Regions from separate parts of the Faecalibacterium sp. DFI.5.82 genome, predicted to be linked through region 1. Evidence: riboswitches for the same ligand, from Rfam matches in the RefSeq annotation. Region 1 holds a riboswitch; each other region holds the start of a gene.
What was found. Region 1 has a riboswitch for cyclic di-GMP ahead of P0G09_RS12285 (leucine-rich repeat protein). Riboswitches for the same ligand answer to the same signal wherever they lie in the genome.
Positions count from the first base shown of each region.

Region 2: another riboswitch for cyclic di-GMP. It lies ahead of P0G09_RS06430 (leucine-rich repeat domain-containing protein); the one in region 1 lies ahead of P0G09_RS12285 (leucine-rich repeat protein).
Region 3: another riboswitch for cyclic di-GMP. It lies ahead of P0G09_RS03760 (CAP domain-containing protein); the one in region 1 lies ahead of P0G09_RS12285 (leucine-rich repeat protein).

Region 1 is NZ_JARFIS010000010.1:91,674-102,292, forward strand. It holds gene P0G09_RS12280 (putative ABC transporter permease) at 1-901, shown strand, start outside; cyclic di-GMP riboswitch class I at 1,141-1,217, shown strand; gene P0G09_RS12285 (leucine-rich repeat protein) at 1,418-3,847, shown strand; gene P0G09_RS12290 (sugar phosphate nucleotidyltransferase) at 4,276-5,196, opposite strand; gene P0G09_RS12295 (SDR family oxidoreductase) at 5,359-6,135, shown strand; gene P0G09_RS12300 (hypothetical protein) at 6,387-6,611, shown strand; gene P0G09_RS12305 (DUF697 domain-containing protein) at 6,604-7,119, shown strand; gene P0G09_RS12310 (hypothetical protein) at 7,169-7,612, shown strand; gene P0G09_RS12315 (hypothetical protein) at 7,638-7,856, shown strand; gene P0G09_RS12320 (DUF1622 domain-containing protein) at 8,017-8,433, shown strand; gene P0G09_RS12325 (ammonium transporter) at 8,679-10,421, shown strand.
Region 2 is NZ_JARFIS010000003.1:153,819-164,437, reverse strand. It holds gene P0G09_RS06450 (antibiotic biosynthesis monooxygenase family protein) at 1-7, opposite strand, end outside; gene ugpC (sn-glycerol-3-phosphate ABC transporter ATP-binding protein UgpC) at 123-1,238, opposite strand; gene P0G09_RS06440 (AraC family transcriptional regulator) at 1,366-2,211, shown strand; gene P0G09_RS06435 (MATE family efflux transporter) at 2,259-3,560, opposite strand; cyclic di-GMP riboswitch class I at 3,825-3,900, shown strand; gene P0G09_RS06430 (leucine-rich repeat domain-containing protein) at 4,075-6,849, shown strand; gene greA (transcription elongation factor GreA) at 7,213-7,698, shown strand; gene lysS (lysine--tRNA ligase) at 7,718-9,229, shown strand; gene P0G09_RS06415 (DUF6462 family protein) at 9,523-9,747, shown strand; gene P0G09_RS06410 (DUF6017 domain-containing protein) at 9,880-10,619, shown strand, end outside.
Region 3 is NZ_JARFIS010000002.1:26,163-36,781, reverse strand. It holds gene moaA (GTP 3',8-cyclase MoaA) at 1-436, shown strand, start outside; gene P0G09_RS03795 (MOSC domain-containing protein) at 441-1,373, shown strand; gene modA (molybdate ABC transporter substrate-binding protein) at 1,462-2,349, shown strand; gene modB (molybdate ABC transporter permease subunit) at 2,370-3,044, shown strand; gene P0G09_RS03780 (ATP-binding cassette domain-containing protein) at 3,041-4,087, shown strand; gene bilQ (bilirubin utilization transcriptional regulator BilQ) at 4,219-4,635, shown strand; gene bilR (bilirubin reductase) at 4,637-5,764, shown strand; gene bilS (flavodoxin family protein BilS) at 5,792-6,295, shown strand; cyclic di-GMP riboswitch class I at 6,415-6,490, shown strand; cyclic di-GMP riboswitch class I at 6,616-6,691, shown strand; gene P0G09_RS03760 (CAP domain-containing protein) at 6,824-7,693, shown strand; gene P0G09_RS03755 (hypothetical protein) at 7,804-8,316, opposite strand; gene rnhA (ribonuclease HI) at 8,313-8,777, opposite strand; gene P0G09_RS03745 (ribonuclease J) at 9,181-10,619, shown strand, end outside.

The sequences.
Region 1 (10,619 bases):
CGGCCCGGTCTGCCCCATCTACGGCTTTGGCATGATCATTGTGCTGTTCACCCTTTCGCCGCTGGCAGACAACCTGCTGCTGCTCTATCTCGGCGGCGTGATCCTGCCCAGCGTGCTGGAGCTGGTGGGCGGCTGGGCGCTCTACAAGCTCTACCACACCCGGTGGTGGGATTACAGCGACTTCCCCTTCAACATCGGCGGATATATCTGCCTGGAATTCTCCCTTTTGTGGGGCGTGGGCACCGTTGTGGTGATGAAGGCCGTTCACCCCGTGATCGCGGGTTTTGTGGAGATGGTCCCCCAGATGGTGGGCTTTGTCCTCATGTGCATCCTGTACGCCTGCTACGCCGCCGACGTGGTGGTGACCGCCTTTGCGGCCTCTGACCTGGCCCGTGAGCTGGATGCCCTGGAAAAGGTGGCCGACAGTATGCACGCCGTGTCCGATGCCATGACCGAGCTGCTGGGCACCACCGCCATGGACGTGGACCAGAAGATGGACGAGAGCCGCCTGCAGCTCAAGCTGGCGGCTGCCGAGGCCCGGGACAATGCCGCCAAACTGAGCCCCCGGGATGCCGCTGCCGCCCTGCGCGCCAAGGCCGACGAGGCCATGGAGGCCGCCCGCAAGTCCTCGCAGGAGGCCCGGCTCAATGCCTCTGAGGCCGCCACTGCCGTCAAGCTGGCCGCCAAGGGCACCGCAGAGCGCACGGCAGAGCTGCTCCGTCTGGAACAGCTGGCCGAGGAGCTGCAGGCCCGCAGCGAGGAGATGCGCGCCCGCACCCGGAGCTCCAAGTACTTTGGCAAGGGCCGTATGCTCCGCGCTTACCCCAAGCTGCGCCACGGCGAAAAGCACCGCTCTCTGGACGAGCTGCGGGAGCGTCTGAAGTACGAGCGCAGGCACTGACCCTGACCGTTGCAGCAACCCCAAATGCCCCTGACCGGCTTCTTTCGGTCAGGGGCATTTTTCTTGCACTGCGCCCTCCATAAAGTCAGGCAGATCTTGTGCTGCCGCAGGATTTTATTCTCATTCTGTTTTCCACATTATACGTTCCTTTTTTGTACACTCTTCCAAATCTTTTTCGTCATATTGACAAAAAAAAAAAAGAGTATCTTATCCTGTGCAATATGCTATTCCGCTAAAAACTGAAGAATCGGCAAGCCAGTCGAAAGGCTGCGACGCAAAGCTACAAGGGCCTGTAATATGGCAGCCAGCCGCACGTTATTCTCTCCGGGTAAGGTAATACGAAACCTTGCACCTCCTTGTGAAGATGCGTCGGCTTCCCTTCAGGAGAGCGAGCGCGCAGCGGGTCTACAAGGGTTCAGAGCGTCGTACCAGCCGTTTGGCCGGTGCGGCGCTCTTTTGTTTTGGCTGAAATAGAGAGAGTTTTTTGGGAAAATCATGGAAAAGGAGTAAAGAATTATGAAACCCAAGCGTTTGATCAGCTTATTGGTTGCGGTCTGCATGATGATCACCATGCTGCCCCTGTCGGCAGTCACGGCATTTGCAGCAGACACGGCAACTGAACAAGAAGCCATCGTTGACGGTTACAAGTATAAGTATAAGGTAAATGGCGGTAATGCAACCATCACAAAATTTCTTGGCCCTGTGAAACCAACAAACTACGACTACGACATCGACATACCCGAAACGTTGGACGACAAATACACTGTAACCGCCATCGGCAATTATGCCTTTTATTCAGACCATCAGCTGGGGGAGGTCACCATTCCACAAAGCGTCACTTCCATCGGCGATCATGCCTTTGCAGGTTGCCGCAACTTGAACTCTCTTACCATCAATGACGCTGCCACATCAATAGGAAACCGGGCCTTTACGGAATGCCCTCTTACAACAACGCTTTCATTAGGTAAAAAAATTACGACGATCGACGATCGTGCCTTTTATGATTGCCGTGGTCTGACGAGCGTCACCATTCCACCAAGCGTTACTTCCATCGGTGATCATGCCTTTGGTGAATGCATTCATCTTAAAACGCTTTCGTTCGGTGAGAATTCGTTCGGTGAGAATATTGAGACGAATATTACGACGATCGGCAATTATGCCTTTTTTCATTGCAATGATCTGGAGAGTGTCACCATTCCACAAAGCGTCACTTCCATCGGCAGAGAAGCTTTTAGATTTTGCAACAACATGAAATCTCTTGCCATCAATGGCGCCATCGAATCGATGGGGACAGGCGCCTTTGCTGGGTGCATTTCTCTTGAAAAGATTTCGTTAGGTGAGAATATTAAGACGATCGGCTATTCTGCCTTTGATTCTTGCACTTCCATTAATCTGACGAACGTCACCATCCCGGAAAATGTAACAACCATTAGACCTGGTACCTTTCGCTATTGCACCCATCTGGAATACATTACGCTCCCTGCTGGATTGACTTCTTTCCAAGACAGTCTGAAAGGTTGTCCGGCTGGGAACCCCAATGGTGCCATCTACTACAAAAACTACAAGGCCAAGGCAGATGCTCTGCTTGCAGACAATGATAACAATCCTAAAATTGATGCCAATGATAAACTGAGAAAACGCAATTTTCTTTACCTCTGCAAGGTGACCTTTGATGCCAAGGGCGGCGAACTGAACGACGACGCTGTGGTGCCGGTTTATAAGACCGAAAAAATCACTGATACCAAGGCAAACGATCTGACTGCCATCCATGATCCCACCCGTGCGGGTTACAAGTTCACCGGCTGGTACACCGAAGATGGCAACCTCTTTAATGTGAAAGATACCGCAATTATGGAGGACATCACCCTCCATGCCGGTTGGGAGTTCGACCCCAATGCTCCGGGCTGCCACCCGCTGACCGTGACCGGCGGCACTGTTACTGTGAAATACGACGGCAGCGATGTGACCAGCAAGCTGAACAGCAACACTGACGCAGCCACCGGCCAAAAGACCTACGATGTACCGGACAACGCAGAAGTGACCGTGACGCTGGACAAGGACCGGACCCCTGCGGGCATGGTGTTTGACGGTTGGTCTACCGGCGAGTTCTCCCTGCCGCAGGATCAGAACTACAAGGCAGAAAGCATCACTTTCCCCATGAGCAGTGGTGTGGATATTGCCGCACAGTACCGTGATGCCGCCGCTGACCACACCCACGATACCGCAGTCTTCCACCCGCTGACCGTGACCGGCGGCATTGTTACCGTGAAAAACGGTGACAAGGATGTGACCGATACCTTGACTGTTACTACTGACGAGACCACCGGCAAAAAGACCTACTCTGTACCGGACGGCGCAACAGTGACCGTGACGCTGGACAAGACCCTGATCCCTGAGGGCATGGTGTTTGACATCTGGTCTACCGGCAAGTTCTCCCTGCCGCTGGGTCAGGATTACAAGGCTGAGAGCATCACCTTTACCATGAACACCATGAGCAGTGATGTGGATATTGCCGCACAGTACCGCGATGCCACCATTGAAGATGATGGGCCCAATGTGCTGGGCACTGCCGCGATCATTGGTACTGCCGCTGTGGGCGGTGCAGTGCTGGGCTATCAGGCCTATTCTCTGGGCGCTGAATTTGCAGGCAAGCTGATGGCTCTGCCCTACTTCCCCAGCAACCGCAGCGCCCTTGCCATGATGCTGTGGGAGGATGCAGGCAAGCCCATGCCCGAATCCGAACTGCTCTACCCCGATGTAGAGCAGGAAGAGCAGGATATGGACCTGCAGCACGCCGCCCGCTGGGCCATGGAAAACGAGCTTATCCCTGACCTGAACGATGAGGGCACGGCTCCGGAAGAGATGAAGTTCTTCCCGGCCAATCCCGTAAGCAAGCTTGATGTGCTGAATGCATGGCAGAAGGCACAGGAGCTCAAGAACAACTAACGCCATCCCCGAATATTCCCAAATATACGTAGAAGCGCCTCATCCTTCACCGGATGGGGCGCTTCTGCGTTGTAATGAGTCGAATTTTCTGTTATACTGTACCTGTCGGCCTTCCGACCCATTTGATGTGGGAAGGAGGTGGTAACCATGGAAATGGTAGTCTCATTTATACTGTCCGTCGCAGCGGGTGTGGTCAGCTACTACATCTGCAAGTGGCTTGAGGAACAGTTCAAGGCCGGTAAGCACTAACCCTTAGCAAGCAGGAAGCCCCCTTGGTATTCGCAGTACCGAGGGGGCTTCTTGTTGCTTTGGTGGAACCATGGAATGGTTCCGTAGTCTCATCTACAACTTTAGTATATGCACTCCTGCGCAAAAAGTCAAGAGGGCCGCCACAGATTTTGTTTCGCATCTGCGCCTGTTTCAGCTTATCACGCCCACAGATCCTCGGGGTACAGGCCCTCCTGGGTTTTCTGGGCGATGGCGGCCACCACGGTGGGCTTATCCTCGCGGTAGGTCACGCCGTACCACTTATCGGTGCTCTTGAGCACGGTGACTGCCGCCTTGCCCTCATCGATGAGCTCGCTGGCCACAGTGGGCAGGAAATACTCGCATTTGAGGGGGTTCTTGGGCAGATTCTCACGCAGCCAGCCTGCAAAGCGGTGGTCGGCCTCGTCCAGGAAGCTCTTGCCGAAGCCCCACAGGTTCATGCTGACAGGTGCTTCCACCGGCAGGTCATCCGTGCCCTCACCGGTGAGGGAGGTGCAGCGGATGCCGCCCTCACAGGTCTCGATGCCGGTGCGCTCGGTCACGCTGTGCAGGGTGCCGTCCGGGTTCACCACGCAGACACCGCGGGAGACGGTGCCGTTCTCAGAGACGGTATTTTTGAGCAGGTAGCTCACCATGCAGTAATCGTAAACTGCGCCGTCCTGATGGGTGGACAGATACTCATAGATGACCTTGAAGGCCTCGGGGCCGTAGTAATCGTCCGCGTTGATGACAGCGAAGGGACCATCGATGAGGTCTTTTGCGGCCAGCACGGCGTGGCAGGTGCCCCAGGGCTTGACACGGCCCTCGGGGATGGTGAAGCCTGCGGGCAGCTCGTCCAGCTGCTGGAAAGCGTATTTCACGTTCATGCCCTGAGAGACGCGGTCACCGATGGCGGCTTTGAAGGCCTCCTCGATCTCGTGCTTGATGACAAAGATCACGGTCTCAAAGCCTGCGCGGTGGGCATCGTACAGGGAGTACTCCACAATGGGCTGGCCCTTGGGGCCCACCGGGTCGATCTGCTTCATGCCGCCGTAACGGCTGCCCATGCCGGCAGCCATGACCACCAATACCGGTTTGTTCATTTTTCTTTCCTCCTGCGTCAGTGCGCTGTTCTTTGAGTCTATTATACTCCAAATTTTCCCGGGCAACAAGGGACAGCTTTTCCTTGAATTTTTGCATGGATTCTCACCCGCTGCCGTGATAGAATAGAGGCAATGGAGTTTCCGCAGAAAAGGAGAATGCTTATGTCAACCAAAACTGTCTGGATCACCGGCGCGTCCTCCGGCATCGGGCGGGAGTTTGCCCGCCGCTATGCCCGGCTGGGCTTCCGGCTCATTCTGACCGCCCGCCGCCGCGACCGGCTGGAGACCCTTGCCGCTGAGCTCCGGGCGAAACACGGCACCCTCTGCCGCATCGTACCCGCCGACCTTGCGCAGGATGCGCAGGTCACCGCCCTGTGCGAAGCACTGGCAGACGAACGCATCGACCTGTTCATCAACAACGCGGGCTTTGGTGCCTGCGGTGCCTTTTCCGAGACGGATGAGGGCAAGGAGCTTTCCATGCTGCGGGTAAACGTGCTGGCCATGCACCGGCTGTTCAAGTTCACTCTGCGCAAGATGGAAGCCCAGGGCTTTGGCACCATCCTGAACGTGGCATCCTCGGCGGGCCTGCTGCCGGGCGGGCCCTATATGGCGGGCTACTATGCCTCCAAGGCATACGTTGTCAGCCTGACCCGCGGCGTGGCTGAGGAGCTGCGGGAGCAGCACAGCCCGGTCTACGTCTGTGCCCTCTGCCCCGGCCCCGTGGACACCGAGTTCAACGACCGTGCCGACGTGGTGTTCGCCCTCAAGGGCATCACCCCGGAGCTCTGCGTGGAGGAAGCCATGCGCGGGATGCTCCGCCGCAAGACCATCATCGTGCCCAGCACCCTGATGCGCCTTGCCACCACGGCCCAGAAGCTCGTTCCCACGCCCCTGCTCATGCCCATTCTGGCCCACCAGCAGAAGAAAAAGCTGGGCTGATGGCCACCTACATCAAGACCCTGCTGTAAGCGGAAGCGGCAGGATATATTTTCAAGCGCTTTGCACCCGGAGAGCCTTTTCTTTTTTGAAATTTGAAAAGGCTTTCCGGGTGTTTTTTGTCATTTTTTACATTTCTCAATTGAAATTTTGTCGATTTCAACAATTGACGATATATATATATATATATAATGGTTATAGACAAAATTCATCGAGTTTCGACACTCTTTTGCTGCTTCATGGAGGTGAAGCCAATGGCCGGAAAGCTCTGCCCGAACTGCAAACAATTCACATTTTTCAAAACAGTTGGTGAAAACCGTGAGTGCACCAAATGCGGGTACAAAATGGTCGTTCCGATCCAAAGCAAGGGCCGCGGCGAACGCTGCCCCAACTGCGGAAAACTGACTGTACAAAATCAGGGTGGAAGGAAGTGCTGCACAAACTGCGGCGCAACCTTCAAAGGAGGAAAAAATGGCTAAAACCAAAGTTACAATGCCGGATGACCTGAAGAGCAAGTGCGCCGCTGTCATTCACACTGCCACAACAGCTGCCGCCGCTGCGGGTGTTATCCCGATTCCTATGGCTGATACAATTCCCATCACCGGTGCTCAAATGACAATGATCATGGGTCTTGCCAAAGTGTTCGATATCCCCATGACACAGGCTGCCGCTCAATCCATTCTTGGTGGTACGATGGCCAGTCAGGCGGGTCGTGCAATTTTCTCCAACATCGTTAAGGGAATCCCCGGTATCGGAACCGTTGTGGGCGGTGTCATCAGCGCTGGTACTTCTGTTGCATTGACCGAGACCCTTGGCTGGATCGTTGCGGAGGACTTTTATAAACAAAGTATCGGTCTCGGCTCAGACAGCCCTTTGGAGGGCGCAAAAGATGCCTATACCGGTTTCAGTGACTTTGCCAAATCTGTAAATACCAGCCAGTCTGTAAATACCAGCCAGTCAAAGAAAAAACATTTCGGTGTTTTTTAACGGTGTTTTTCTTTTTTAACAGCTGCTTTTCATCAGTAGAGGAGTTATTATGTCCTTTTTCAAGTCAATCTTCAATGCCGTCTGCGATGCCGGTTCTGAACTGCTGGATAAGCAGCAGGATTACGCAGAGGGCTTTGAAGGGATGAGTGATTATCAGCTAAAGCAGCTCTACCGAGAGATGAGAGCACATCCATATAACGTCGGTATTCTGAATGGAATTGCGCGAAATTCAGCTTTAGAGCAGGAATGCGTCGCACGGGGTATCGTTATCTCGAATCAGGAAGCCGAACGCCAGCGGCAGTATTGGCAAGGCCGCTACTCAAAAATGAGTAGTCATGCACTCAAGCGAGAACATCAATCCATCATCTGTAAATACAGAAGTTATGTATCCGGCCCAGCAAGAGATGACGATTCCCTTTTAAAAGCTTCCATCCTAAAGCCTCAAATAACCGCTCTCGAAAATATCTTCCGTGAAAGAGGACTATCAACCTAATTTTTGTTTGAAAGAGGAATTGTTCATGGCTTTTTTCAAATCACCGGAAGAAATGTATACTGCTCGCGCCAAGAGTTTTAGAAGCAGTGCGGATCGTCACTGGTCAATGGCAAAATCCGGGCAAGGCGGTTTTCACTATGCCGCAGCACGGAAAGACTACGAAGCAGCAGAGCACAATGAGGCCTGTGCAAAACGTGCGCATGATACGAATGCTACCTTCGCCAAACATAAACGCAAAAAATAAATCCGAGTTGCCGTACACTCCTGTAAGTTTGTACGGCAACTTTTTTGCTGTTCCTGCGATTGACTTTTCCCCGGAAACCGGATACACTAATCTTATCCAAACACATCCTGCTCGCTCCGAAAAGGGGCGGTTTATGATACGAAACACGAGGAAGTCTAATATGGCATGGTTATACCATTTCAATCAGATCGTCACCCACGGCATGGAGGGGTTTCTGGAGACGGCGGTGCCGCTGATCTCCGGGCTGGCTGAGATCATCGGCCTGTTCATCATCGTCACCAGCCTTGTCAAGGCCACCTACCACTATGTGCGGGTCACCTTTTTCCATGGCCAGCACGATTTCCTTCACGAGATGTCCAGCGGCCTGACCACGGCGCTGGAGTTTCTGATGTCGGCGGAGATCGCCAAGACCTTCCTGTTGCAGAATCTGGAATCGGTGGTGCCGCTGGCGGCCACCTTTGCCCTGCGGGCCATGATGAGCCTGATGCTCCACTGGGAGATGGAGGGCGGGCACCGCTCCGGCCGCAAAAAGGAAGAAACGCCCGCCGGTGAGGCTGAGAAAAAGAATGACTTATAAAGTTTCCCTCTTTTTTCTCGGTTCTGGGTTGTGTAAAACGTAAAAATCGCACCCCGGCTCTTGACAGTTTTGCACAAAGGGGCTATACTCGTGCCATCGAAAGCAAAGGCGCTGACGGAAGTGATTCCGCCAGCGCCTTTTGTGTTTTCGCTGGATATTGCTCGGGAGGAATAGAGGGCCTCCTGAACAAGGCTCCCGCGCACATTCGGTGCGGGGAGCGCATTACAAACCGGGGAGGTATTATAATGTTCAGTTCCATAAACACCTGCTGGGTGCTGGTTGCGGCATTCCTGGTCTACTTTATGCAGGCCGGTTTTGCGCTGTGTGAGACGGGCTTTACCCGCGCCAAAAACACCGGCAACATCCTGATGAAAAACATGATGGACTTCTGCATCGGCACACCGTGCTACTGGGTCATCGGCTTCGGCCTGATGTTCGGCGGCACAAGCGCGCTGATCGGCGGGTTCGATCCGTTCATTCAGGGCGATTACAGCCACCTGGGGCTTGATATCCCGCTGTGGGTGTACATCGTGTTCCAGACCGTGTTCTGTGCCACGGCAGCCACCATCGTGTCCGGCTCCATGGCCGAGCGCACCAACTTCAAGGCTTACTGCGTTTATTCTGCTGCCATTTCGCTGGTGGTCTACCCCATCTGCGGCCACTGGATGTGGGGCGGCGGCTGGCTGCAGAGCATGGGCTTCCATGATTTTGCCGGTTCCGCAGCCGTTCACAATGTGGGCGGTGTGATTGCCCTGCTGGGTGCCGCAATGCTCGGCCCCCGCATCGGCAAGTACGATAAGGACGGCAACCCCCACGCCATTCCCGGCCACAACCTGACCGCCGGTGCGCTGGGCGTGTTCATCCTGTGGTTCTGCTGGTTCGGCTTCAACGGCGGCTCTTCCCTGAGCCTTGCCACCGATGAGGCCATGACCCTGACGGGCCTTGTCTGCTTCAACACCAACCTGGCCGCTGCCGTTGCCACCTGCGTGACCATGATCTTCACCTGGCTGCGCTACGGCAAGCCCGATGTCTCCATGACCCTGAACGGTTCTCTGGCCGGTCTGGTCGCCATCACCGCAGGCTGCGACGCTGTCTCTCCCTTCGGTGCCTTCCTCATCGGCTTCGTGGCCGGCATCATCGTTGTCCTGAGCGTTGAATTCTTTGATAAGATCGCAAAGATCGATGACCCCGTGGGCGCTGTCTCCGTTCACTTTGCAAACGGCGTGTGGGGCACCATTGCCGTGGGCCTGTTCTCCAACGGCGGCGACGGCGTGGGCAAGGGCCTGTTCTACGGTGGCGGCTTTGCACAGCTGGGCACCCAGCTGCTGGGCCTTATCACCGTTGATGTGTACGTTGTGGTCGTGATGTTCATCATCTTCAAGATCATCGACAAAACCATCGGCCTACGCGTCCCCGCTGAGGTGGAGATCGACGGCCTGGATATCCACGAGCACGGCCTGGCTTCCGCTTACGCCGGTTTCTCCATCTCCGATGCCAACGCCGCCGCCATGGTGCCCAACGAGAACACCGATCTGGGCGAGGATGATGCCTCCAAGGCAAGCGCCGTGCAGATGAACGCTGCCGTGCCTGTGGTCAAGGAGCCTGCCGTCATCCACGATGGCATCTACGACACCGGTATGCACAAGGTGTCCATCATTGCAAAGCTCTCCAAGTTCGATCAGCTCAAGACCGCGCTGAACGATCTGGGCGTGACCGGCATGACCGTGACCCAGGTGATGGGCTGCGGCATCCAGAAGGGCACCACCGAGAAATACCGCGGCGTGCCTGTGGACAGCACCCTGCTGCCCAAGATCAAGGTCGAGGTCATCGTTTCCAAGATCAGCGTGGACGCTGTGGTGGATGCCGCTAAGAAGGCCCTGTACACCGGCCACATCGGCGATGGCAAGATCTTTGTCTACAACGTGACCCGCGTGGTCAAGATCCGCACCGGCGAAGAGGACTTCGCCGCCCTGCAGGATGTGGAGTAACGCTCCGCACAATTTCAACCGCTGTCCCGCTTTGAAAGCGTGACGATATTTGTTCTCCTTGTTCTCCTTTTCCTTTTTCTGAAATCCATTCGGCAGAACCCCTGCTTCCTCCGCACAAGGAAGCAGGGGTTTGTCGTTGTCACCACGATGTGAGCCCCCCTGCAATGGTTCCGGGTTGACATCCCCGTGCGGGCGTGT
Region 2 (10,619 bases), on a different contig from region 1:
GTTCCATGGTGAAATCTCCCTTATAATGTTCCAATGTGTGTTCTCTTAGACAAAAGCCGCCGGAAATCGTTTCCCGGCGGCTTTTGCTTATTAGGAGGATCAAAAGATGATCCCTGGAGAACTTAGTTCAGGATGGTCTGCTCGGTCTCGACATCAAAGACGTGGACCTTGTGCGGATCAAATGCAACGCGGACGGTGTCTCCGTTGCGTGCCTTGGAGGTGGGAGCGACACGGGCGGTCATCTTGTTGCCCTTGTACTCCAGGTACAGGTAGATCTCAGCGCCCATCATTTCGGACACATCGACCTGAGCCTCCAGGTGGCAGTCGGGGTGCTTTGCCATAAACTCGGGCTCGTCGTCGATATCCTCAGGACGGATGCCCATCTTGACCTTCTTGCCAACGTAGGAATCCAGCTTGCCGTCAGCGGTCTTTTCCTTGGGCAGGGGGATGGTGTCGCCGCCCAGGTCAATGGCGTACTGATCGCCGTTCTTGGTCACGGTGCCGTCCAGGAAGTTCATCTGGGGGCTGCCGATGAAGCCGGCAACGAACATGTTGCAGGGCATGTCGTACAGGTTCTGCGGGGTATCGACCTGCTGGATGATGCCGTCCTTCATAACAACGATGCGGTCGCCCATGGTCATAGCCTCGGTCTGGTCATGGGTAACGTAGATGAAGGTGGTAGCCAGCTTCTTGTGCAGCTTGATGATCTCGGTGCGCATGCTGGTACGCAGCTTTGCATCCAGGTTGGACAGGGGCTCGTCCAGCAGGAAGACTGCCGGGTTACGAACCATTGCACGGCCCAGAGCAACACGCTGACGCTGGCCGCCGGACAGAGCCTTGGGCTTGCGGTCCAGCAGGTGCTCGATCTCCAGGATCTTGGCAGCCTCGTGAACGCGGCGGTCGATCTCGTCCTTCGGGGTCTTGCGCAGCTCCAGACCGAAAGCGATGTTCTTGTAAACGGTCATGTGGGGGTACAGAGCGTAGCTCTGGAACACCATGGCGATATCACGATCCTTGGGAGGAACGTCGTTGATCAGGCGGCCGCCGATGTACATTTCGCCCTTGGAGATCTCCTCCAGACCGGCGATCATGCGCAGGGTGGTGGACTTGCCGCAGCCAGAGGGGCCGACGAAGATGATGAACTCCTTATCCTGGATCTCCAGGTTGAAGTCGGTAACAGAAGGAGCAGTAGCGCCCGGATAGATCTTGTAGATGTGCTGGCAGCTAATCGAAGCCATAGGTCATTGCCTCCATTAAAATTTTTCTATGTTACGGCACCTTGACGGTGCACGCTCTCGTTGGTATTATAATAACAGATAACTTTGTGATATAAAATAGCATTTTATTGATTTGAGGTGTCAGATATTGCTTTATGATTGGACAAGCACCGCAGCCCTTGGCGTGGTGCGGGATATCCAGCCCAAAGAACCCCTGACCCTGACCGGCGAGGGGCTGTGGGTCTGCCTGGTCTCCAGCGGCAGATGCACTGCCAGCCTGACCGATGCCTCGCCCTCCCCGGCGGGCAGCGCACTGATCCTGCCGCCCCAGAGCGCGGCGGCGGGCCATCTGGTGCTGAGCCGCGCCCCGTTGACCCTGACCCCGGAAGGGGAGAGCCACCTGCTCTGCATCCAGCTGACCGGGCAGGCGGCGGTGCAGTTCCTTGCCGGGCTGACGGAGCTGCCGTTCCTGGCCCGGGGCGAGACCTGCCCCGCCGCCGCAGAGCTGCTGGGCCGCCTTGCTGCCGAGGCCGACACGCCCCGCAGCCGGGCTGCCAGCCAGCTGGCCTTTGCCCTGCTCTGTGAGCTTGCGGGGGCCGATAGCGCCGCCCCGCCCCTGCCGCCGCTGGTGGAGGCAGCCATTGAGGATATCCGCCAGAACTACGCTGGCCTGTACGGCGTGGAGGAGCTCAGTGAGCGGCTGGGGGTCTCCAAGAGCCATCTTGTCCGCACCTTTACCGCCGCCGTGGGGGTGCCCCCGGGGCGCTACCTGACCACTGTGCGGGTGGAAGCTGCCATGCGGCTGCTCCTGCACCGGGAATACACGCTGGATGTCATTGCCAGCCTGTGCGGCTTCTCAGGGGCCAACTACCTGTGCCGGGTGTTCAAAAAAGAGACCGGCCAATCCCCCGCACAGTGGCGGGCCTTGGCCGGTCAGACAGCACGGCCCCTCAGCCCGGCGGAAAGCCAGCGGGAGCAGGCACTGTATATTTAAAATGTTCAGGAGCCGGGGCAGCACCCGGCTCTTTTCCGTGGAGGTGCTCAGCCGCACACAGACTGCGGGCGCTTGAGCAGGAACACCGTCAGGGCCAGCGTGATGGCCTCGGCGGCGGGGAAGGCCGACCACACGCCGTTCATGCCGAACAGGGCGCTCAGGATCAGCGAGCAAGTGACGATGGCGGCCACGCCCCGGCTGACCGAGGTGATGGTGGCCTCGGTGGGGCGGTTGACCGCACCCAGATAGCCCGCCGCAACAATATTGCAGCCTGCAAAGAAGTAGCCCAGGAAGTAGATGCGCATACCGCTGTGGGCGTATTCGGCCATCAGTGCAGAGCTCTCGCTGTTGAAGAGGGCAACAAAGGTGTCGGTAAAGCCAAACACAGCACCGTACAACACCGCCGCCAGCGCCAGCGCAGTGCCGCAGCCCAGCAGAAGCAGCTTTTTTGCCCCGGCCATCTCATTTTTGCCGTAGCACTGGCTGATCAGCGGCTGGGCACCCTGGGCCACGCCGTTGAAGATGGCTGTTGCCACCAGCGCAAAGTTTGCCACCACGCCGTAAGCGGCCACGCCCACGTTGCCCGCCAGCCGGAGCAGCAGGAAGTTGAACACGGTGGTGGTCACGGCAGAGGAGAGCTCCCCGACAAAGCCGGAGATGCCCAGCTGGCAGCTCTGCACCAGCAGCCGGGCCGAGGGGGCCTGCCGGACAAAGGTGAGCGTGTTGCTCTTTTGAAAAAGGTGGCGGCTGCAGATGGCGATGCTGAGCACCGGCGAGATAGCGGTTGCCAACGCCGCGCCGGGCAGGCCCAGCCCCATGGGGAAGATGAAGATGTAATCGAACACCACATTGAACAGGCTTCCGCTCAGGGTGGCCACCATGGCAAGGGACGGGTCGCCGTCGTTGCGGACGAAGGCCGAGAAGATGTAGTTGCACATGAAGAAGGGCGTGAACAGCAGGAAGATGCGGGTGTAGTTCAGGCCCAGCGCCACAATGCCCGCATCGCCGCCCATGAGCTGCAGAAGCGTGCCCGGGCAGAACGCGCCCGCCAGCATGAACGGGATGGCAATCAGGCAGGCACAGAGGATGGCGTTGGAAAAAAACCGCTGCGCCCGTGCCTCGCCCTGCGCCTGCAGGATGGCGTACCGGGTGGCAGCACCCAGGCCGATCATCGAGCCGAAGGCAAAGATCAGGTTGTACATGGGCAGGCAGAGGTTCAGCAGGGTCACGCCGTCGGTGCCCGCCGCCTGGGCGATGAAATAGGTGTCGGCCAGAATATAGCACGATGTGCCGATCAGACCGAAAATATTCTGCGACACATACTTGAAGAACTGCTTTGTCAGGTTCATGGGAGCTTCCTTTCCGCGGGGAGAGTAGGGGAGTGAAACGTAAAAACGACTACTACTATATCATAAAACCTGGCATATTTCAACGAAAAAGCGAGGAAACACGCCATCATTTCCCAAACGGAACACTTCTCCCCGGGGCGATGCTGCTATCCGAAAATGTTATACAAACACTGTCGATTTTGTGTAACTTGCCAAAGATGATTTTGGGTTATTGACCAAAAAAAAAAAAGTCTTATGATTTTTGTGTAAAATGCCACATAAAAACAGAAGAATCGGCAAACCAGTCGAAAGGCTGCGACGCAAAGCTACAGGGCCTGTAATATGGCAGCCAGCTGCACTTTCTCAACCATACCGCACATGGGCATCACCTCAAGGGGCGGTAGATTCCCAAAGTACAAAACGCAGAGCGTTGTACCAGCCATTTGGCCGGTGCGGCGCTCTTTTTGCTTTGTGCGGGCATGGTTATATTTTGGGAGTAATTCATAAAAGGAGGATTTTTATGAGATTGAAACGTGTGATCAGCGCCGCCTTGGCAGTGAGCATGGCAGTTTCCATGATGCCTGCTACTGCGGTTTCGGCGTTTGCAGCGGGAACGAGCACCAATACTGCGGAGACAACCACTGTTACTGGCAAGAATAGCACCGAAAGCGAAGCAGAAACCTCTGGTTATTGTGGTGCAGAGAATCAGGAAGAGAGTGTTCAGTGGAAATACGATGAATCTACAAAGGTTCTGACTATTTTTGGCAATGGCCCAATGGCAGATTATGAGGGAATTGCTGATACGGATGTTGGCACAGACAATGATCTGCGTCCATGGAAACCCTATCTCAACCAGATTACAGAGGTACATATTGAGGAAGGCGTTACTGCGATTGGCAATAGTGCATTCCGTGGGATGAAGGCTTTGAAAAAAGCTAATATTCCTGCCAGCATTCAGCATTTGGGCGATTACATCTTTCGCTATGATGAAGCATTGGAAGAAGTAATCTGGGCAGAAGGATTTGAAGCGGCTGAAACTACTGACGTGGATTCAAACCAGAATGTATATACAGGAAAATATTTGCCTACAAGTATGTTCGATTTCTGCTCTGAACTGGGCAAGGACAAGGAACTGACTGAATGGCTTCCCAAGAGCTTTGAAGGTGTTGGCTGTGCGGCAGTTCGAGGAACACAGTTTACAGTTGATTTTGATAACTGGAGCAATCTGAAATATATTGGTGCGTATGCTTTTTCAATGATGCGGAATCTGGAAAGCTTTACTGTTACAGATGACATCGAGTTTGGATTAAGAAAAAACCCACAGGTTCCGGATGGGACTTCTAATGCACTTCAAGGTTCTGGTTTGAAAAAAATGATTGTTAGGACCGAAAAACTTCCCTATGCAATTGTGCGGGGTTGTGAGAAATTGAGTGTGATTGATTTGGGAAGCAACCCTACAATCATTGGAGATTCTGAATTCGCAGGGACTGCTATTGAGAAAATTGACATTCCGAAGAGTGTGACAAAAGTTGATGCATGGGCGTTTGCAAATTGTCAGAATTTGAAGAGAGTGACCTTCTACGGTGAAACCGCATTGCATCATGTTCCTTTCCCAGCATGTGGCATTGAAACCTTTATTATTGAAGAAGGCGCAAAAATTACTAGCGATGATTCTAATCCCTTCCGAGAACAACCGACAGGTTCTTATCCGGCTGTAACCTCTTTGAAGAACGTGGAAATTCTTGGCACATTGAATACTAGTCGGACAGATATGACGACAGAAACTCTTTGGAAAAATATGTTCTCTCCTAGTGAACAACTCAAAGAAGTTACTGTGAGCGATGCAAACCTGCAATATGTAAAAGCTGAGACTTTCCCGAAGATGGAAAATCTGAAAGTGGTTGGCGATGATGCAACGTTTGAAGCATCGCTTGCGGGATGCACCAACCTGAAAACCGTTGACCTGACCGGCTGCAAAAAGATTGCCAGCTATGCAGCTGGCTGCTTTGGTGATGGTATGAATGATTCTACTGTCATCTATGTCAATGATGCAAGTGCAATTCCGGGGAGTGACACTGGCATTTCGAATCGTCACGGTATCGTTATGGTTGTTAAGGGCGGTACAGTCAATACGGATAAGACCGGTTTTGACAGTGTAACCAAGGCTGGATGTACCGCAAAATGGTATGAGGACGCTAATTGCCAGATTGAAACCAAGGATACTACCCCCGTAACTGGTAAAACCTATTACGCCAAGTGGAAAGTCATCCCCGTTGCCGCAACGATGACTGCAACCACTTCCAAGAGCGCCTATCTGGTCAATACCCCGGTTGATGTGAACATTACCGTTAACCCGGGCACCTATGGGGCAGAGATTCACAAAGGTAAAGTTGCTCTGACCTACGGCGACGAAGTAGAGAAGGTGGAGCTGGACGGCAAGGAACTGACCGAGAAAGAATACACTGTTCAGGAGCTGGCTCAGATGATGAAACTGACTTCCCGAAGCAGTAATATCAAAGCAACCCTGAATGTGACCTACAAAAAAGTCGGCAAGTTTGATTTTAACGTTGCCCTGAAGGACGCAAATGGTGCCCAGATTTGTGCTGATGGCACTCAGGTCGTTGTTGCCGAAAAGGCCGCCGAACTGACCCCTGCAACCGAGCTCTACACCCTGACCGTTAAGAATGCTGATGTTACCATTAAGAATGGTGACGAAGAGATCAAGGCTGAGAAGAACGACAAGGGCGAGCTGATCGCCAAAGTGCCCGAAAAGGCTGACGTGACCGTGACCTACACCAGCCAGAGCGATGCCGTTGCATTTGACCAGTGGACTATTACCACCGATGAAACGCTGGATGTGGATGTCAAGAACAACCCCCTGAAGTTCCAGATGCCTGCCGGTGGCGTGACCATCGAAGCCATGACGAAGGATGCCTCCATTGAGGAGGACGAGCCCAACATTCTGGGCACCGCCGCAGTAGTCGGCACTGCCGCTGCTGGCACCGCCATTCTGGCATGGCAGGGCTACCAGCTGGGCACGGAGCTGTACCTGAAAACCGCTCTGCCCGCCGGTACTGCCATCCCCACAAACCGTGCCGAGCTGGCCCTGCTGGTGTGGAACCATGCCGGTAAGCCCGCACCCGCCGCAGTTCTGCCCGCCGATGCCACCGATACCCAGAAGGCCATTGCCTGGGCTGTGGAGAACGATTTGCTCAAGGCCGCAAAGGACAACGGCGAGACCTATGTGGATACCGATTCCGTGAGCCGTGTTGAAGTGATCCGCGTGTGGAATAAGGCACAGGAAAAGTAAACCCCACCGTCATCCCTTCGGGATGCCACCGCCCCTAATAGGGGCGGCCTTGGCAAAAAGGTGAAACTATCCGCCATGCCAAGGGCCCCCCTATTAGCGGGGGCTGTCGCTGAAAGCGACTGGGGGGTTGCCCCCACAACCGAACCATTCTCTATTCCCAAATAACCTGTGGAAGCGCCCTGCCGGGGAACCGGTGGGGCGCTTCTGCATAGGGGCGGGAGCCGAAACCGCCGCTTTTTCCGCTCTAGCGCCGTGGTTTTTATTGACAAGCTCCCGGCTTGCTATTATAATAGAACAGTCATAATAGCATTCGTGCGCGGCTTTGCGGCTGCGTCAATCCAATAGACAAGGAGAAGATCCAAAATGGCACAAGAAATCAAGATGTCCGCTTCCGGCCTGAAGGCGATGCAGGACGAACTGGAATACCTCAAGACGGTCCGCCGCAAGGAGCTGGCCGAGGAGATCAAGGAAGCCCGCAGCCACGGCGACCTTTCTGAGAACAGCGAGTACGATGAAGCCAAGAACACCCAGGGTCTGGTGGAGAACCGCATCACCGAGCTGGAGCAGATGGTCAAGAACGCTGTGATCATCGACGAGAGCGAGCTGAGCGTGGACAGCGTTGCTGTTGGCACCCACGTTTCCATCAAGATGATCGGCGATGATGAGGCCGAGGAGTACGATATCGTTGGCCGCACCGAGGCTGACCCCATCAACGGCAAGATCAGCGACGAGAGCCCCGTGGGCCACGCTCTGCTGGGCAAGGCCGTGGGCGAGAAGGCTGAGGTCCTGCTGCCCTCCGGCCAGACCGTCGAGTACGAAGTGCTGGCCATCACCCACGCCGCAAACTGAGCCTGAACGGGAGGAAACCATGGAAGAGCAAAAGAGAAACCCCGCTCAGGGCCTGTCTGAGAGCGAGCAGGTGCAGGTGCGCCGCCAGAAGCTGGCCGACCTGCAGGCTGCCGGAAACGACCCCTTCACCCTGACCAAGTTCCCGCAGGACGCATACTCTGCCGACCTGAAGGAAGAGTTCAAGGAGCTGCCCAACGAGACCGACAGCGGCAAGCAGGTCGCGCTGGCTGGCCGTATGATGTCCAAGCGCGTGATGGGCAAGGCAAGCTTTGCCCACCTGCGCGATGACAAGGGCGATATCCAGCTGTATGTCCGCCGCGACGAGCTGGGCGAGGAGGCCTATGCCGCCTTCAAGAAGCTGGACGTGGGCGATATCATCGGTGTCAAGGGCGAGGTGTTCCGCACCAAGACCGGCGAGCTGAGTGTCCGTGCCACCGAGCTGACCCTGCTGGCCAAGAGCCTGCGCCCCCTGCCCGAGAAGTTCCACGGCCTGACCGATACTGAGATGCGTTACCGTCAGCGCTATGTGGACCTGATCGCCAACCCCGAGGTGAAGGATACCTTCGTCAAGCGCAGCCAGATCCTGAAGGAGATCCGCGCTTATCTGGACGAGAAGGGCTTCCTGGAGGTGGATACCCCCATCCTGACCCCCTTTGAGATCGGTGCCTCCGCCCGCCCCTTCTACACCCACCACAACAGCCTGAACATGGATATGGTGCTGCGCATTGAGACCGAACTGTACCTCAAGCGCCTGATCGTGGGCGGCATGGACCGCGTGTACGAGGTTGGCCGCATCTTCCGCAATGAAGGCATGGACCCCAAGCACAACCCCGAGTTCACCAGCATCGAGCTGTATCAGGCCTTTACCGATTTCCACGGCATGATGGATCTGGTGGAGGAGCTGTACAAGCGCCTGGCCCTCAAGATCTGCGGCAGCATGGTCATTCCCTATCAGGGCAAGCAGATCGATATGGGCCACTGGGAGCGCCTGACCATGGTGGAGGCTGTCAAGAAGTATTCCGGTGTGGACTTCAACGACTGGAAGTCCGACGAGGATGCCATTGCCTCTGCCAAGGAGCATCATGTGGAGCTGCCCGAGGTCCCCACCAAGGGTGCCATTCTGGCCGAGTTCTTCGATGCCTTTGTTGAGGACAAGCTGATCCAGCCCACCTTCATTTATGATTACCCCGTGGAGATCAGCCCGCTGGCCAAGCGCAAGCCGGAGGATCCCGCCTTTACCGAGCGCTTTGAGTACTTTATCGACTGCACCGAGTACGGCAACGCCTTCAGCGAGCTGAACGACCCCATCGACCAGAAGGGCCGCTTTGAGCGTCAGGTCGCCGAGCGCAAGGCCATTGAGCCCGACTGCAAGGCTCAGGTGGATTACGACTACGTCAACGCTCTGGAGTACGGTCTGCCCCCCACGGGCGGCCTGGGCTTCGGCGTGGACCGCCTGGTCATGCTGCTCACCGACAGCGCCTCCATCCGCGATGTTCTGCTGTTCCCCACGATGCGCCCGGAATCTAACTAAGCTACGTGGTAATCCTTGTGTCTCCGACAGTCCGCACGAACTGAAAATCCGACCCTGAATGTACCAAAAACCTGAATGTTCAGACGGATTTCTTAGGGGCTTGTCGGAGAAGGCAAAAATCCCAAACGGAGCGTGACGGATTTTCGCCAGTTCCACATCCAGCAGAAAACTGTAAACGAGAAAACAGTCAAGAGGACATTTCACCATCGGCAAAAGCCGAAAGTGGAGTGTCCTTTTTCTATATCCTGATAATGCAAGTATACCACATAACCTTGACAAAGGAGAAGAATACCATGGCACATAAGCGAAACTCGGTTGAGGTTCCTGAACTGGAAAAACTGCTGGCTGGAAAGAAAAAGAAATACGTTCGCTACGAGGAAGGGGCAGTCCTCTACTCGATGGGCAAAAACTCTTTCCGACAAGTCGCACAGGATGCTCACGCTGTCGTCCGGTTGAAACGCATTGCACTGGTGAACGTAGAAGTGCTGGACGAATATCTGGAATCCTTTCGTGAATAATTGAATTAGTTTTACATAGCGCACTTTCAGTTTCCACAAAATTGAAGGTGCGTTTTTTCTTTTGCAAAAATCAGACAAGGAGGTTTTGCACATGATCACACACTCACAGTTGAAAATCCGAGGCCACACCAAATGATGCTCGACTACTTCTATGGGCAGTCAGGTGAACTGTTCGCCTACTTCCGCATACCGAAAGCACTCTTTCAGGACAGCCGTTTCCGGCAACTCTCTACGGATGCCCGGACACTGTACGGCATCCTGCTCGATCGTATGAGTCTGTCTGCAAAGAATAGCTGGGTGGATGAACATGGGCGTGTGTATATCATCTACACCGTCCGGGAGGTGCAGGAATCTCTCTGCTGTGCCGAGCACAAGGCGGTCAAGTTGTTCCGGGAGCTAGAACAGGCAGACCTCATCGAACGCAAACGGCGTGGGCTGGGCAGACCCAGCTTGATCTACGTCAAGAACTTTTCATCTGGACTGCCAAAAGCGCAAATACAGAATTGTGCAAACAGCAATTCTTGTGCTGCCGAAAGTACAGTTCAGGTGCGGCCAAAATCGCAATCTAATAAGACTGATAAGAATAAAACAGAGAAGAACCATCCTTTCCTCCCGGATGAAACGGACAGGCTGACCCAGCGAGAACAGCTTGAAGATTATTTTTATCAGGCATTGGAGGTCGAACTGCTGCTCCGGCTCTGCCCGGATGATGAGGACGCCATTTATCAAATCGTGGACTTGCTTGTGGACACTTGCTCCACCAAACGCAAGATGTTGAGGATTGCCGGGGATGATAAGCCTGTCGAAGTAGTGCGCAGTCGGTTGAAAAAGCTGAACGCAGACCATATCCGCTTCGTGCTGGGCTGTCTGGC
Region 3 (10,619 bases), on a different contig from region 1:
GTTCATCGAGATGATGCCCATCGGCTACGGGGCGGCCATGCCCTGTATCTCCGGCCCGGAGCTGCTGGCCCGCTTCCGCAGGCGCTGGCCGGAGCTGGCTCCGCTGCCCGGGGCAGCATGTGCCGCGCTGGGCGATGGCCCGGCGGTCTATTACACCGTGCCGGGCTGGAAAGGGGACATCGGCTTCATTGCCGCTGTCCACGGCAAGTTCTGCGCCTCCTGCAACCGGGTGCGGCTGACCAGTCAGGGCTTTCTGCGCCCCTGCCTTGCCAGTGAGGCCGGATGTGACCTGAAAGCCCTGCTGCGCAGTGGCGCGTCTGACGAAGAGCTGCTGACTGCCATCCGTACCACCATCTGGGAAAAGCCCCAGGAACATCATTTTGAATTGAAACAGGACATCCCCGCGACCCGGGGTATGTACCGAATTGGAGGATAAATCTATGGGAAAACTTCTGGCGATCTGCACCAGCCCCCAGCGGGGCACGGTCAAGACCGAAGTGGAAAGCGCACGCCTGACCCCGGAATGGGGCATTGAGACCGATGCCCACGGCGGGAACTGGCACCGTCAGGTCAGCCTGCTGAGTGCCGAAAAGATCGAGAACTTCCGCAAGAAGATCTGGGTGGACTACGGTGCCTTTGGCGAGAATCTGGTGGTGGAGGGCTACGATTTCCGCAATCTGCCCGTGACCAGCCGTTTTGCCATCGGGGACGTGGTGCTGGAAATGACCCAGATCGGCAAAGAGTGCCACAACGACTGCGTCATCAAGCAGAAGACCGGTGAGTGCATCATGCCCCGGGAGGGCGTGTTTGCCCGGGTGCTGCAGGGCGGCGAGATCCACGTGGGGGACGAGGTGACCCTGCTGCCCCCGCCGGAAAACCCGCCCCTGCGCGCTGCCGTCATCACCCTTTCCGACAAGGGCAGCCGGGGTGAGCGTGAGGACAAGAGCGGCCCCCTGATCGTGGAGATGCTCACCGCTGCAGGCTATCAGGTGGAGGAGACCATGATCCTGCCCGATGAGGCAAAGGCCCTGAAAGCACAGCTCATCCGGCTGGCCGATGGCCGTCAGGTCAACCTGATCCTGACCACCGGCGGCACCGGCTTTGCCCCCCGGGATATCACCCCGGAAGCCACCTATGCCGTAGCGGACCGCAACGCCCCCGGCATTGCTGAGGCCATGCGTTATCACAGCCTGAGCATCACCCCGCGCGGGATGCTCAGCCGTGCCGCCAGCGTGCTGCGGGGCAAGACCCTCATCGTCAACCTGCCCGGCAGCCCCAAGGCCGTGAAAGAGAATCTGGAGTACATCCTGCCCAGCCTGGAGCACGGGGTGCGCATTGCCGCCGGGCTGGACGGCGAGTGCGCCCGCAAATAAGCCTGTTTCACCGCCGCGACGCTGCTTTTGGTGCCGGGCGTAAAAATAAAAGTACAACAAAAGCATACCCACTGTAAGGAGCAAGACTATGAAAACTATGATCTCCCGCCGCAGCTTCCTGTGTGCTGCCGGCATCGCATCCGCATCTGCTGTTCTGACCGCCTGCGGCGGCTCCTCCAGCAGCACTGCATCTTCCACCGCATCCTCCGCTGCCGCCTCCTCTGAGGCTGCCTCCGGCGAGAGCGTGGAGCTGATCGTTTTTGCTGCCGCCTCCTTGACCGAGACCCTGAACGCCATTGCCGAGACCTACTCCGCAGAGAACCCCGGCGTGACCTTCAGCTTCAACTTTGACTCTTCCGGAACCCTCAAGACCCAGATCCAGGAGGGCGCGGACTGCGATCTGTTCATCTCCGCCGGTCAGAAGCAGATGAACCAGCTGGACAGCACCGCTTCCGCTGAGGTGAACACCGAGGGCCTGGACTTTGTGGATGCCGAAAGCCGTGTGGATCTGCTGGAGAACAAGGTCGTGCTCTGTGTGCCTGAGGGCAGCAACAAGGGGATTGACAGCTTCGACAGCCTGGCTGAGCACCTGAAGGCAGAGGATATCCTGTTCTGCATGGGCAACAGTGATGTGCCCGTGGGTCAGTACACCCAGAAGATCCTGGCTTACTACGATCTGGATGAGGCAGCTCTGGCTGCTGCCGGTGTCATCACCTATGGTTCCAACGTCAAGGAAGTCACCACCCAGGTCAGCGAGGCCAGCGTGGATGCCGGTGTCGTTTACTGCACCGATGCGTACAGCGCCGGTCTGACCCCCGTGGACGAGGCTACCAAGGAAATGTGCGGTCAGGTCATCTACCCCGCCGCTGTGATGAAGAACGCCCTCCATACCGAGGCTGCCAAGGAGTTCCTGGCTTACCTGCGCACCGACAAGGCTGCATCCGTGTTCGAGAGCGTCGGCTTCACCGCACTGTAAGCATCCGCTGGGGGGATGGTATGGACTGGTATCCCTTATGGAACAGCCTGCGCATTGCGCTGATCAGCTGCGCGGCAGTGTTCTTTTTAGGCATCTTTGCGGCCTACTACATTGCAAAGCTCCCGCGCGTGCTCAAGGGCGTGCTGGATGTGGTGCTCACCCTGCCCATGGTGCTGCCGCCCACGGTCGTGGGATATTTCCTGCTGCTGCTGTTCGGCGCAAAAAGACCGCTGGGCATCTTTTTCATGGAACATTTCGGCGTGAAGCTGGTGATGAACTGGTACAGCGCCATCTTTGCTTCCATCGTGGTGGCCTTTCCGCTGATGTACCGCACGGCCCGCGGTGCCTTTGAGAGTTTTGACGAAACGCTGGCCTGGTCGGCACAGACGCTGGGACTTTCCAACACCTGGATCTTCTGGCGGGTGCGGATGCCCTGCTGCCGTCAGGGCATTCTGGCCGGTACGGTGCTGGCCTTTGCCCGTGCGCTGGGCGAATATGGTGCCACCAGCATGATCGCAGGCTACACGCCGGGCAAAACGGCCACCATTGCAACCACGGTCTACCAGCTCTGGCGCACCAACGATGAAGCCGGGGCCATGCAGTGGGTGCTGGTGGATATCGTTATCTCGGCGGTGGTGCTGCTGGCAGTCAACCTGCTGGAACGCAGGCAGAAGCAGGGAGGAAAGCGCGCATGAGCCTGGAAGTAAATGTGACCAAGCGGTTTGATGGCTTTACCCTTCACGCTGCGTTCACGGCGGGGGATACCGCCACCGCCCTTCTGGGCGCGTCTGGCTGCGGCAAAAGCATGACCCTGCGCTGCATTGCAGGCATCGTCCGGCCGGACGAGGGACGCATTGTGCTGGATGGCCGGGTGCTGTTCGACAGCGCTCAGGGCATCGACCTGCCGCCCCAGCAGCGCAATGTGGGTCTGCTGTTCCAGAACTACGCCCTGTTCCCCAACATGACCGTGGAACAGAATATCCTCAGCGCACTGAAAAAGGAAAAGGACCCTGCCGCCCGCAGGGCCGCCTGTGCCGAGGCATTGCGGGCCATGCGGCTGGAAGAACTGGCCAAGCGCCTACCCGGTGCGCTTTCGGGCGGGCAGCAGCAGCGTGCCGCCCTGGCCCGCATCCTGGCGGCCAAACCCCGCATCCTGATGCTGGACGAGCCGTTCAGTGCGCTGGACAGCTATCTGCGTGAGGAGGTAGAGGGGGAAGTGGGCAGCCTGCTGGCCGGGTTTGCGGGCACGGCCCTGCTGGTGACCCACAACCGGGACGAGGCCTACCGCCTGTGCAGGGAGATGATCGTGATGGACAGCGGCGAGGTGCTCCGGGCAGGCACGACCAAGGAGGTCTTTGCCGACCCCCGCACCCGTGCCGCCGCCCGCCTGACCGGCTGCAAGAACATTCTGCCCTGCACCCGGGTGGGGGAGCATACCGTTCATCTGGCGGGCTGGGAACAGCCGCTGACCGTGGCTCTGCCGGTGCCCGAGGGCTGCCGTGCCGTGGGCATCCGCGCCCATGATTTTGCGCCCTGCGCTCCCGGCACCCCCAACAGCCTGCCGGTGCAGGCTGTCTCCACCAGTGAGAATCCCTTTGACTGGAATATGATCTTCACCCTGCCCGGCGGTGAGGCCCGCCTGTGGTGGAAGGTGTCCAAGGAGACATTGGCGGCCCCGCCGCCAAAAGCACCCGCCTGCCTTGCTGCCGCCCCGGAAAATATCATGCCGCTGGTCTGAGGCAAAAAATCGTTTTCTCCCTGCTCCCGAAACAGAAATACGGAGCAGGGAGAATTTTTTTGAAAAAAGTACTTGACTTTATCAAGTAATGTGATTATACTAGACCTTGTCAAGTAAAGGAGATGCAAAGAGTGATCCAATCGACCATATCCTTCTACGTGATGGAGTTTTACAAGCAGTTCGCAGCCTACACCACCCAGCAGCTGCAGGAGTTCGGCCTGAGCTTTGGCATGATGTATTTTGTGATCTACGTGGGCAAACATCCCGGCTGCACCCCGGCTGAGATGACCAAAAAACTGCACCTGGACTGGGGCCACTGCCAGCGCAGCGTGATCAAGCTGGTGGAAGATGGCTTTATGACCCGGGAAAAGCAGGGCCGCAGTTATCATTTGGGGCTGACCCCGGCGGGTGAGAGAGCATTCCGGACCTGCCACCAGGTATTTTTCGATTGGGATGCGCAAAATTTGAGCGGGCTGACCGAAGAGGAACAGCACCAGCTCCTGAGCCTGCTGCAAAAGGCAGCACGGACGAGGAAAGAGAGTGTGTAACATGTACGACACCATCCTGAGCCCCATTGATTACGGTGGATTGCAGCTGAAGAACCGCATCATCTTTGCCCCCACCACCTTCGGCCTTTCGGACGAGGAATATCTGGCAGAGATGGAGCGGCTGGCCAAGGGCGGCTGCGCCATGATCATCATCGGCGACGTGCCGGTGGCCAAGAGCCGGTTTGAGAAGTCCCTGTTTGACAAAAAGGGCTTTGCTTTCTATCAGCAGATCTGCGAGACTGCCCACAAATACGACTGCAAGGTCTGCGCCCAGCTCCACCAGACCGATACCGACATGATGTCCATCATCAAGTGCATCCCGGGGATGCTGATGAAAAAGATCACCCCCGACCAGCTGCGGGAGCGGATGAACGATGCCGTGGGCCCCTACATCACCAAGATGTCCCAGAAAAAGATCCATCAGATCATCGCGGGCTTTGGCAAGGCCGCTGTGCTGGCAAAGCAGGCGGGCTTTGACATGGTGCAGGTGCACGGCGACCGGATGTGTGGCAGCTTCTCTTCCGCCATCTTCAACCACCGCACCGATGAATACGGCGGCAGTGCCGAGCGCCGCGCCCGCTTTGCCGTGGAAGCTGTCAAGGCAGTGCACGCCGCTGTGCCCGGCATGGCCATTGACTACAAGCTGGCTGTCCGGCAGGAGAACCCCCATTACGGCAACGCCGGTGTGGTGGAGGAGGAACTGGCCGTGTTCGTGCCCCTGCTGGTGCAGGCAGGCGTGACCAGCTTCCATGTGACACTGGCCAACCACTCTGCGCTGGAAAACACCATCCCGCCGGCCAGCCACCCCGAGTTCAAGGAGACCGGCTGCTTCCTCAAGTTCTGCGATGAGGTGCGCCGGTATACCAGTGTGCCGCTCTGCGGTGTGGGCGGCCTGAACGACCCCGATTTTGTGGAGCAGCAGCTTGCCAGCGGCCGCATCCAGTGCGCGGCAATGTGCCGCCAGCTGCTGGCTGACCCCAACTGGGTCAACAAACTGCAGAGCGGCAATGCGGCAAAGATCCACCGCTGTGTCCGCTGCAACAAAAAGTGCCTGGGCGGCCTGATTGCCCATCAGGGCACCCGCTGTGTCTATGATGCCCTGAACGCAAAAGAACAGGGCAGCATCTGATATCAAACATAATAAAGGAGAATGACCATGAGCTACGCCATCGTTTTCAGCAGCAAGACCGGCAACACCCGCCTGCTGGCCGACACCCTTCGCGCAAGCTTGCCCCAGAATGAGTGCACCTACTTCGGAGCACCGGCTCCGGAAGCACTGGAGGCTGAGACCCTTTACATCGGCTTCTGGACGGACAAGGGCCATGCCGATGACACCCTCACCGCCTTTTTGCAGACCCTGAAGGGGAAGCGGGTCTTTTTGTTCGGCACCGCAGGCTTTGGCGGCAGTGCGGAATATTTCGAGCAGATCCTGGCGGCGGTGCAGAAATCGCTGGATGAGAGCAACACGGTCATTGGAACCTATATGTGCCAGGGCAAGATGCCCATGACTGTGCGCCAGCAGTACGAAAAGATGCTGCAGCAGCCCAACCATGCACCCAACCTCGAGATGCTGATCGAGAACTTTGATAAGGCACTGGCTCACCCGGATGCCGCAGACCTCGACCAGCTGCGCAAAAAGGCGGCAGAGGTGCAGGCATAACGGAAGAACTCTTCAAAAAAGAAGATTTTTTGAGAAAGCTGCTCCAAAACAGTTGACAGGTTCTGTCCGATGTGGTAGGATAGCGTCGAGGAAATGGAAACGGCTCCTCAAGGTGAATTGAATATTCTCGGCAAAGCAGTCGAAAGGCTGTGACGCAAAGCTACAGGGCCTGTAAAATGGCAGCCAGCTGCTTCTCAAGGAAATCTTTCTTTGGGCGACCTGCTTAGATTTTCTAGGTGTTGTTTTGCTGAGTGTATTGCAGAACAACACCTTTTTTCGTTCTCAAATTTCTTCCCAAAAGAAGAAAGGCACGCAAAACTGAATATCCTCGGCAAAGCAGTCGAAAGGCTGTGACGCAAAGCTATAGGGCCTGTAAAATGGCAGCCAGTTGCTTCTCATCACCTGAGGGTCTCCACAGCGGAGATTGGGTGTTGAGTGACCTTCATCTGAAGCATCAGGTGTCGATTGCCGAGTATACCAGCAATCGACACCTTTTTTCATGGGGCAACACAAAAGAGGTTCAACACCATGCGTAACGCTTCGATGAAAGTCCTGAAGAATCTGGTCTGCTGCGCCGCATTCATCTGCCTGATGCTTGTTCTGGCAATGCCCGCACACGCAGCTTCCAAGGCCGATGAGCTGCTGCAGCTCGTCAACGCAGAGCGTGCACAGGCTGGTGTGGCTCCTCTGAGCATGGGCAGCAGCGCACTGAATGCTGCCGCACAGGCCCGTGCAAAAGAACTTACCGTCAATTACTCCTACAACCGCCCCAATGGCAGCCGCGAGTTCACCATCCTGCCGGAGTACGGTGTGGACGATGTTTCTGTGGGAGAGAACTACTGGGCAGCTGCTGAGAATGCTTCGGATGTGGTCGCCGCCTGGAATCGCTACGATTTCTTCAAGGAGCGGATGCTGGACAAGGATGCCACCTCCGTTGGCATTGGCTACTACGAGGGCGGCGAGTACGGCAATTACTGGGTGATGATCTTCACCTACGCCCGCGGCACCAGTGAGAACGGTTTCGCACAGGAAGTGCTGGCGCTGGTCAACGCTGAGCGTGCAAAGGAAAATCTGGCACCTCTGGCCATGGGCGATGCCAAGCTGCAGGCCGCTGCCGATGAGCGCGCAAAGGAAGTGGCAAAGGTCGCTTCCCACACCCGCCCCGATGGCACCAACTGCTTCACCGTGCTGAAGGAGTACGGTGTGTCTGATACCGCCACCGGCGAGAATGCCGCCTGGGGCGAGACCACGCCCGAAAAGGTCGTTGCAGACTGGATGGCTTCGGAAGGCCACCGTGTCAATATCATGGACCCCGCCGCCAAGTATATGTGCCTTGGCTACAACTACGATGCCAATTCTCAGTGGGGCCACAACTGGATCCAGATCTTCGCAAAGTAAGCGGAGGACTTCCATTGAGCGTTGTACGATGAAATAAAACAGAGCAAAAAGAGATGCACCCCGCCTTCCTGATTCAGGTTCAGGGAGCGGGGTGCATCTCTTTTGTTTTTTTATTCTGCTGCCATCTCAGCCACATCCTCGGGGCTGAAATCGCCCAAGGGCAGGATGAGCCGGCCCAGCGTTTCCTGCGGCAGGGCGGCAAGCCGGGCACTCTCGTCCGCAATTTCGGCAGGGCAGAGGACGTGCACGCCGTCCGCACCGGTCTCTACCCGGGCGCGGTGGCCGGTGGCAATGTACTGGATGCCCAGCCGGTCAGCCGCCGCCAGCAGGGCGGGGAAGCGCAGGTCGGCCGGGGCAGCGGTCTCCTCAGCCAGCTGGCTGGCCAGTTCGCTGGCATTCAGGGTGATGCACTCGATGCCCAGAGCCTTGGCGGCTTCCTTGGCGGCATCCACAACGGGATCATCGGTGCACAGACGCACCACAGCGCCCATCACCGCAAAGCCCTGCTGCTGTAAAATGCGGACAGCTGCTTTGCAGCCCGTGCCGCCGCACAGGCCCACCAGCACCTTGTCCTGCTGTTCATAGGTGTCGAACCCGCTGCCGGGCAGAAATGTATCGCTCATCGTCCCTGTCTCCCTCCGTGTGCCTGACTTTGTGCCACGGCCAGCTGGTCGCAGCGTTCGTTTTCCGGGTGGCCTGCGTGGCCCTTGACCCAGACATAAGTGATCTTGTGCCGGGCTTCCTGCTCCAATGCCTGTTCCCACAGGTCGGGGTTCAGGGCAGGGGAGCCGTCGGACTTTTTCCAGCCCCGGCGCTTCCAGCCCCTGGCCCAGCCCTTTTCCAGCCCGTTGATGACGTACTGGCTGTCAGAGCACAGCCGCACCTCACAGGGCTCCTTAAGCTGGCGCAGGGCCTCGATAAAGGCGGTCAGCTCCATCCGGTTGTTGGTGGTGGAAGCATCGCCGCCGCTGAGCTCTTTTTCGTAGACCTTGCCGTTGAAGCGGTAGCGCAGCACTGCACCCCAGCCGCCCGGGCCGGGGTTGCCGCTGCACGCGCCATCGGTGTAAACTTCGACTTGTTTCATCTGTTTCTCCCGGAACTTGAATTTTTGGATACCTCTATTTAGAGCTATTTTTCCGGTTCTGTCAAGAGGAAAACGTATCATCCCCGGCTTTTCCGGCAAAGCTTTGAATTGACAAAGTGGACAAGAAATACTATACTGTTTGTAACAAAATGCGTATAGGGGCGCACCGATGCGGTGTGTCCGGCCGGAACGGGGCAGTGCCGCGGTCGCATCGAACAGATGGACTGACAGGGCAGAAATTACTCCGTTCTGGCCATCCCAGTGCCGAAAACGGGCATGGAAGCGAAAAATTCTATACGATGGTTTCGATGGGAGCGGCGGTGCGTTTGCTGCTCCTTCACAGCAGACAGGCCGCTCGCAAAGGGGTGTGCCTGCGTTTTGTAATTGATTTTGGAGGTACCGCATGGCACAGGTCAAAGAACAGAACCCGGCTCAGGCTCAGAACAATCCGAACAGAAACAGTGAATCCGGCGGGGAAAAGCGTACCCGCACCCGCCGCCCTTATTATAACCGGCGGCCCCGCCGTACTCAGCAGCCCAAGGAGGCCGCTGTGCCCATCCACATCTACCCGCTGGGCGGTCTGGGCGAAGTGGGCAAGAACATGACCGTGTATGAGTGCAACGGGGATATGATCATTGTGGACTGCGGCCTTGTATTCCCGGACAGTGAGATGTACGGCGTGGACATGGTCATCCCCGACTTTACCTTTGTGGTGCAGAATAAGGACAAGATCAAGGGCCTGCTCATCACCCACGGCCACGAAGACCACATCGGCAGCATTCCCTACCTGCTGCAGAAGTTTGATCTGCCCATCTACGGCACCCGGCTGACCTGCGGCCTCATCCGGAACAAGCTGGAGGAGTTTGGCCTAGCAGGCAAGACCAAGTTTGTGGAGATCACCCCCAAGCAGAAGATCAAGCTGGGCTGCTTTACCGTGGAGCCCATCCATGTCAACCACTCCATCCCCGATTCCGTGGCCTTTGCCATTGACAGCCCCGCCGGAACGATCATCCAGACCGGCGACTTCAAGATCGATTACACCCCGCTGGCCTGCGGCGTGACCGACCTGACCACCCTTTCGGAGTATGGTCAGAAGGGTGTGCTGGCTCTGCTGAGCGATTCCACCAACGCCGAGCGCCCGGGCTTTACCGCCACGGAGCAGAAGGTGGCCGCCGGTGTCCGCAACCTGTTTGCCCGTGCCCGGAACAAGCGCATCATCATTGCGACCTTTGCGTCCAATATCTACCGCGTCCAGCAGATCATTGATCTGGCCGTGGAGGATGGCCGCAAGGTGGCGTTCAGCGGCCGCAGCATGGTCAATAACACTGCCATGGCGCAGGAGCTGGGTTATATGCACATCCCCGAGGGTACCCTTATCAGTGTGGATGAGTTGAACCAGTACCCGCCGGAGCAGGTGGTGCTGATCACCACCGGCAGCCAGGGCGAGCCCCTGAGTGCCCTTTCCCGCATGGCCTCCTGCAGCCACCGTCAGGTGCGGGTGGGCCCCGGCGACTTCATCATCATCTCCGCCAACCCCATTCCCGGCAACGAGAAGAGCGTGACCAAGATCGTCAACGGTCTGCTCCTGCTGGGCGCGGAGGTCATTTACGAGAGCATGTATGATGTCCATGTTTCCGGCCACGCCTGCCAGGAGGAGCAGAAGCTGATGCTCACCCTGACCAGACCCAAGTATTTCCTGCCCGTGCACGGCGAGTACAAGCAGCTGAAAAAGCATGCTCTGACCGCCGCGTCTCTGGGCATTCCCACCAGCAACATCCTCATTGCCGAAAACGGCTCCAACGTCATCCTGAGCCGGGACGAGATCAAGCTGGGCGAGCCTGT